Regions from separate parts of the Microbacterium sp. 1262 genome, predicted to be linked through region 2. Evidence: predicted binding sites of a transcription regulator. Region 2 holds the regulator's gene; each other region holds the start of a gene.
The links. The regulator LexA, encoded in region 2, represses DNA repair genes until DNA is damaged. The targets are predictions, from matches to a motif close to TCGAACANNTGTTCGA.
Positions count from the first base shown of each region.

Region 1: ABIC53_RS10460 (HNH endonuclease signature motif containing protein) is a predicted target of LexA. The motif match lies at 1,054-1,069, and genes of this name have one in related genera.
Region 3: ABIC53_RS09525 (HNH endonuclease signature motif containing protein) is a predicted target of LexA. The motif match lies at 884-899, and genes of this name have one in related genera.

Region 1 is NZ_JBEPKU010000001.1:2,192,553-2,194,815, reverse strand. It holds gene ABIC53_RS10460 (HNH endonuclease signature motif containing protein) at 1-1,019, opposite strand, end outside; gene ABIC53_RS10455 (GNAT family N-acetyltransferase) at 1,150-1,656, opposite strand; gene ABIC53_RS10450 (hypothetical protein) at 1,722-2,263, opposite strand, start outside.
Region 2 is NZ_JBEPKU010000001.1:1,638,520-1,640,782, forward strand. It holds gene ABIC53_RS07850 (histidinol-phosphate transaminase) at 1-20, opposite strand, end outside; gene ABIC53_RS07855 (LysM peptidoglycan-binding domain-containing protein) at 92-451, opposite strand; gene lexA (transcriptional repressor LexA) at 708-1,373, shown strand; gene ABIC53_RS07865 (prolyl oligopeptidase family serine peptidase) at 1,475-2,263, shown strand, end outside.
Region 3 is NZ_JBEPKU010000001.1:1,987,211-1,989,473, forward strand. It holds gene ABIC53_RS09515 (DUF2207 domain-containing protein) at 1-332, opposite strand, end outside; gene ABIC53_RS09520 (MarR family winged helix-turn-helix transcriptional regulator) at 368-799, shown strand; gene ABIC53_RS09525 (HNH endonuclease signature motif containing protein) at 934-2,263, shown strand, end outside.

The DNA.
Region 1 (2,263 bases), 550 kb from region 2:
CGCGCCATCAGGAGTTTCTTCATCGAAGCGGTGGGCCGGTAGGTGTCGATCTCGACCGGGGTGCGGGTGACGGGGGCGATGAAGAGCCGGTCCCACTCGCTGACCTGCCCGGCGAGCTCGCGTGCCGTGTCGGCATCGATCAGCGCAGCGCCCACGGCTTCGGCGGGGTTCTCGTCACGCCCCATCAACGTCTCCGCCGTGACGGCGACTTGCACGCGTGCCCGAATCGCGCCGAGCCCACCAGCCCGGTCGGCCCCGTAGGTCGGGTCGACCACGGGCGCCCCACCGAGGACGAGGTCACCGAGGATGTCGGCGCGCAGCTGATCCATCGTCCGCGTGTCGCCGGAATCACTCTCCGCCCGCGCGTCCTTCACCCACTGCCCCATCTGCGTGAGCCGGTCGAGCATCCCCGCGGCGATGACCGTCGGGAGGTTCGCGACGAGATTCGACATCCCATCCGACCCGTGGAACACCCGCACGCACCGCTCCGCCGCGGCAGCCTTGTGTCGGTCGGTGAACGTCTGCGTATGCAACCGGGCCGCCAACGCGTCCAGCGCACCCCGCACCCGCGACGGCACATCCCGCTCGCACACCGTGATCGCGGCTGCCTCGTACGCCGACCGCACCTCGTCAGGAACCCTCGCGCCGACCCGCACGACCACATCGACGTGTCCGCGTTCGATCCGCCGCTGCACCCACGCCTGGAACACGGCCGGGTAGTCGTCGATGACGGTCATCGCGTGGTCGATCTCGACCTGTAGGCGCCGGTCCGTCAGCCGCGCCATCCCCGCGGCCTCGGCCGCGACCGAACGCAGCTCCATGTCCGACGCCATCCCACGAACCCCGTCGCGCCGCGCGTCGTGCAGTGCAGCGTGGCCCAGGTCCGCCAGCGCCCGGGTGCGGGCGATATCGGCGGCGTGAGAGAGGTCGAGCGCCTCGGCGTAACGCGAGAAAACAAGCGCTTGCGACGGCGTGGGTGCCTCGCGTCCCACCTCGCCACCCGCGCCATTCGCTGTCATGTTCCCATGATGGCAGTGGGGTACGACATCGAAGTCGAACAGAGGTGCGAATGTGGGCAACTCGCTAAGAAGACCGGCGGGGGAGGAGCGGCGCCGAACGCTCCGCCGCCGTCACCCGGCCGGCGCCGGGTTAGCGGACGAAGCGGACCTCGGTCAGCGTCTCGCCGAGGAACGGCTCGGTGTGGGTCTGCCCGTCGAGCGTGAAGCCATTTCGCTCGTAGAAGCGGTGCGCGCGGGGGTTGTCCTCCGCGACCCACAGGTAGACGCCCTCGTCCTTCTCGACGGCCGCGTCGAAGAGCCGCTGACCGATGCCGGTGCCGTGCCAGGCGTCGAGCAGGTAGATGAAGTACAGCTCGCGCATCCGGGGGGCGTCGCGATCGCGCGCCGGGCCCGACCCGACGAAGCCGACGATCTCGCCGCGGACGAGCGCGGCGTACATCCGGAAGTCCTCGCCCTGCGCGGCCCAGTGGGTCCACAGCTCGGCGAGTCGTCGCGGCGAGACGCTCTGTAGAGCGGCGGTGCTGATGAGGTGGTCGTAGGTCTCGTGCCAGCAGGTGGCGTGCACCCGCCCGAGGGCTTCGGCGTCGACATCCCGCACCGGACGGACGACGATGTCGGTCTGCAGTTCGGCTTCCATGGCCAGACTCTACGCGCGGCCGGCGACGGCGTGAAATCGGGGAGTCGGGGTTGCGCCGCCTGCCGTCATGCGCCGACACCGTCCACCACGGCGACCTCGACCGAGACCAGGCCGACCTCGCCCGGGCTCCAGCCCGCCGCGACCAGTCGAGCCCGCAGCGCTCGTTCGATGACCCTCTGCTCGCTGGGGCTGTGCAGCCGTGCACCGGCCCCCGCGGGTTCGACGACGGCGCCGGGATCGAGAGTCCGCGCCGCGGCGATCAGGTCCTCCCGCATCCGATCGGCGCGCGCGGCCCCGAGGGCGGTTCGGACGATCTCGTACGAACCCAGCGTGACCGTCCACGCCGGCCCCCGGTCGTCGCCCGAGGCCCCGCGCGAGCGCTGCGCGGCCAGCGCGGCGCTGCGGTCCGACAGGATCATCAGGAGGGCAGCGCCGCTCAGGAGGACGAGCACGGCCCCCGCGATGGTCGTCGGCACGACCGAGAATCCGAGGCGGTAGAGCGCTGAATCCCATCCGAGCGTGAGCCCCACGCCGGCGCGGCACACGGAGAAGAGCGCGTAGGCCGCCATGGTCGCTGCGAGGAGCCACGACCCGCGTCGCGCTGCGA
Region 2 (2,263 bases):
TCATCCAGACTCGGGCTCATCCCACCCATGCTAGGCCGCGTCCGAGTCCGGCGTGGCCGCACCCCAGCTTCTGCGCCGAAGACGGCGGGCTTCAGCTCGCGGCGTCGTACTCGGCGGGGATGGCGAGTGTCTGGCCTGCCTCGAGCTGACCAGAGCCGAGGGCGTTCAGCCGGATGATGGCGTCGACAACGTCACGGGGGTCGGCGGCCGGCGCCACCTCTTCAGCGATCGACCAGAGCGATTCGCCCGACATGACGGTCACCGTCGTGAACGACCCCTCGGGCGCGCCCGCCTCGTTGGACGCGAGTGCTCCCCCGCCGGAGAGCACGGCAGCGGTGACGGCGACGACGGCGGGAAGCGCGGCGATCGCTGCGATGACGCGGCGTCCACGGCGCGTCAGGCGCAGACGGGTGCGGGGGGCCGGTGCGAAGCGGGCATCGATCGTGGTCATGACATCTCCTCGGGAGCGGTAGGAAGATTCGCTCCCGCCTCTCGGCCGGGAGAGACGGGTGCGAACTTCGGTTCCGAACGTATCTTCGATATTGTGTGGTGTCAACCACCCACCGAAATCGGAGACCGATCGAAGAGACACGCGGAGCGTTCCGTGATGTCGCTGTCGGATCGGGCTACCTTTTCGACAGCGAGAGCCCACCACGAACCTCCGACATCGGGTCGGGGACGGGGCGCGACGACAGGAGACCGGCGGTATGAGCGAGAAGCCGCAGACGCGACGACGCAAGAATCTGAGCGATAAGCAGCTCGCGATCCTCGAGGTGATCCAGCACGCGATCGCCCGCAACGGCTACCCGCCGAGCATGCGCGAGATCGGCGACGCCGTCGGCCTCAAGTCGCTGTCGAGCGTCACCCACCAGCTGAACCAGCTCGAGCTGAGCGGATACCTCCGCCGCGACCCCGGCAAGACCCGCGCGATGGAGGTCCTCATCGACCTCCCCGGCACGGCCGGCGAGAACCCCGCCGACGCCGCGCCCGCCCTCGGCGACGCCGCCCTCGTGCCGCTCGTGGGCCGCATCGCGGCGGGCGTCCCGATCACCGCCGACCAGCAGGTCGAGGAGATCTTCCCCCTGCCGCGTCAGCTCGTCGGCAAGGGCGAGCTGTTCATGCTCAAGGTCGTCGGCGACTCCATGATCGACGCCGCCATCTGCGACGGCGACTGGGTCGTCGTGCGGGCACAGGCGACCGCCGACAACGGCGAGATCGTCGCGGCCATGCTCGACGGCGAGGCCACCGTCAAGACGCTCCGTCAGCGCGACGGCCACACCTGGCTCCTCCCCCGCAACTCGGCGTTCGAGCCGATCCTCGGCGATGACGCCACCATCCTCGGCAAGGTCGTCGCCGTCCTCCGCACGGTCTGACCTCGCCGCACCGACGGAACTGCGGGAGGGGATGCCGCGACTCGGCGGCATCCCCTCCCGTCGTCCGGCACGACCCGGATCCGCTCGCGTAGCGTGGCGGTATGTCGCAGCAGCAACTCCCGTACGGTTCTTGGCCCTCCCCCCTGACCGCCTCGTGGGCCAGCGCGTCCTCGTTGCGCCTCGACGGCGCGCGCTTCGTCGGGGATGAGATCTGGTGGGGCGAATCCCTTCCCGATGAGGCCGGTCGCGTCGCCGTCATGCGCCGCCGCCGCGACGATTCTGTGGAGGTCGTCCTCCCCGCGCCCGGGAACGCGCGATCGCGTGTGCACGAGTATGGCGGCGGCGCCTGGACGGCGTCCGACGACGGCGAGCTGTTCTTCGTCGACAAGTCGGACCAGCGCATTCGACGCCTCCGCCCGGGCGGCGAGCCCGAGGCGCTCACCCCAGAGGAGAGCGGCACCCACTACGGCGGTCTCCGCTGGCAGCACGGCGCGCTTCTCGCGGTGCGCGAGCGCGAGCACCCGGGGCGCACTCCCGAACGACACATCGTGCGGATCGACGGCGCGAGCAGCGATGAGAACGCCGCGAGCGGCGACGAAGCGGGAGTGACGGAGCTCGCCGGGGGCAGCGACTTCGTGGCTCAGCCGGCACTGTCACCCGACGGATCACAGCTCGCGTGGGTGGCGTGGGATCACCCGGACATGCCCTGGGACCGCACCCGCATCCGTGTCATCGAGCTCGACGCCCCGGATCGTGTCCGCGAGGTGGCCGGCGGCAGCACGGCCGCGCTGCAGCCGGAATGGGCATCGGACGGCCAGCTGTTGCTGCTCGACGAGCCGAGGGGGCGCTGGAACCTCCATCGCGTCGACCCCGCGACCGGCGCGGCACCC
Region 3 (2,263 bases), 350 kb from region 2:
TCGACGGGACGGGCATCGCCGTTCTCGTCGGTGACCGAGATGAGTTCCGGATGCAGCGGCTGCCCGTTGTAGGTCTCGAGCAGAAGGCGGCGCATGCCCCGGTTCTGATCGGACTGGGGGAAATCGGCGACGAAGGTCTCGACGACCCTCATCCTGGCCGTGCCGTCCTCGTCGCGGCTGAGGGTGTAGTCCACGGCGAGCGAATCGAAGACGAAGGCGTCGAGATCGGCGGATTCGTCGGCGGATGCCGCGGCAGGGACCGCCAGCCCGAAAAGGCCCGTGATCAGCACGAGGACCACAATCGCGAGTGCCGCCCGGGTGCGACGCATCATGCCGACCAGCTTAGGCGGGCAGTAAAGTTGTCGCCATGAACGATCGTCGTCGCGCCGTTGCCGCGTGGGAGAGTCTCTTCCGCGCGCAGCACGAGATCTTCGACGACATCAGCAATGACTTCGCCGGCGATGAGCTGACCCAGGCCGAGTACGACGTGCTCCTGACGGTCGCGCGAGGCACGGGCCATCGCGCTCGCCTGCGAGACGTCACCGCGAACATGCTCATCAGCCAGCCGAGCGTCTCGCGCCTGGTCGATCGGATGGTCGCGCGCGGCCTCATCACCAAGTGCGGCGACCCGACGGATGGCCGCGGCGCAATGCTCACGGCGACGCCGGAGGGGATGTCGGCGTTTCGTCGACTCGCCGCCGCCCACGGCCGCTCCATCGCCGAACGCATGTCGGTGCTGTCGACCGAAGAGCTCGAGCAGCTCGAGCAGCTGACGACGAAGCTGCGACGTCTGTCCTGACGACCGCGCGGACCGGAGCCGGTCGCGCGGTGTCGCTCGGTGTCGTTTCCTCCCCAGGCGGAACGGTGCCCCGACTTTCGACAACCGAACATAGGTTCGACTCGGATGTCGTACCCCGCTGTCACAATGGGAACATGACGGCGAGTGACGGGGGTGGCGAGGCGCGACGCGACGACGTCACGCCGTCGCAAGCGCTCGCTTTTGCGAGATACGCGGAGGCCCTTGACCTCTCTCACGCCGCTGACATCGCTCGCACCCGGGCGCTGGCCGACCTGGGCCACGCCGCGCTGCACGACGCTCGCCGTGATGGGGTGCGGAGCATGGCGTCGGACATGGAGCTGCGGTCGGTCGCGGCCGAAGCAGCGGGCATGGCGCGGTTGACGGACCGGCGGCTGCAGGGCGAGATCGACCACGCGATGACCGTCATCGATGACTACCCCGCCGTGTTGGACGCATGGGCGCACCGGCGGATCGAACGCGGCCACGTCGATGTGGTCGTGCGGGTCGGCGCGGGGGTGCCAGCTGAGGTGCGGGATTCGTTCGCGGAAGCCGCGATCGGGGTGTGTGAGCGGGACGTGCCCTCGCGCGTGCGTGGTGCGCTGGACGCGTTGGCGGCGCGGCTTCACCCGCAGACCTTCACCGACCGGCACAAGACCGCGGCGGCGGAGCGGTGCGTACGGGTGTTCCACCGGTCGGATGGGATGTCGAATCTCGTCGCGAACCTTCCGACGGTCATCGCCGCCGGGATGCTCGACCGGCTGACGCAGATGGGGCAGTCCGTGAAGGACGCCCGGGCGGAGGGCGATGGGGCGGAAGGTGCCGGGGCGGATGCCGCTGGGTCGGGTAAGCCCGCCGACACCAGGACGATGGATCAGCTGCGCGCCGACATCCTCGGCGACCTGGTGCTCGGCGGGGCGCCGGTCGTTGACCCGACGTATGGGATCGACCGGGCTGGTGGCCTCGGGGCGATCCGCGCGCGGGTTCAGGTGGCGGTCACCGCCGAGACGCTGATAGGTAAGGACGAGAACCCCGCGGAAGCGGTGGGCGCTGCGCTGATCGATGCCGACACGGCACGCGAGCTCGCCGGGCAGGTCAGCGAGTGGGACCGGCTCTTCATCGCCCCCGTCACCCGCACCCCGGTCGAGATCGACACCTACCGGCCCACCGCTTCGATGAAGAAACTCCTGATGGCCCGCGACCAGCACTGCCGGTTCCCCGGATGCCGACGAGCCGCGCTCCGCTGCGAGATCGACCACACGATCGACTACGCCCTCGGCGGGCACACCCACATCTTCAACCTCGCCCACCTCTGCCAACGACACCACTCGATGAAGCAGTTCACGAAGTGGGAGGTCAGGCAGGTCGGCGGCGGGGTCCTCGAATGGACCTCACCCCTGGGCAGGGTCTACCGCGAAGACGTCCCCATACCCGCGGTCTGCTTCACCATCGACACGGACCCGCCAC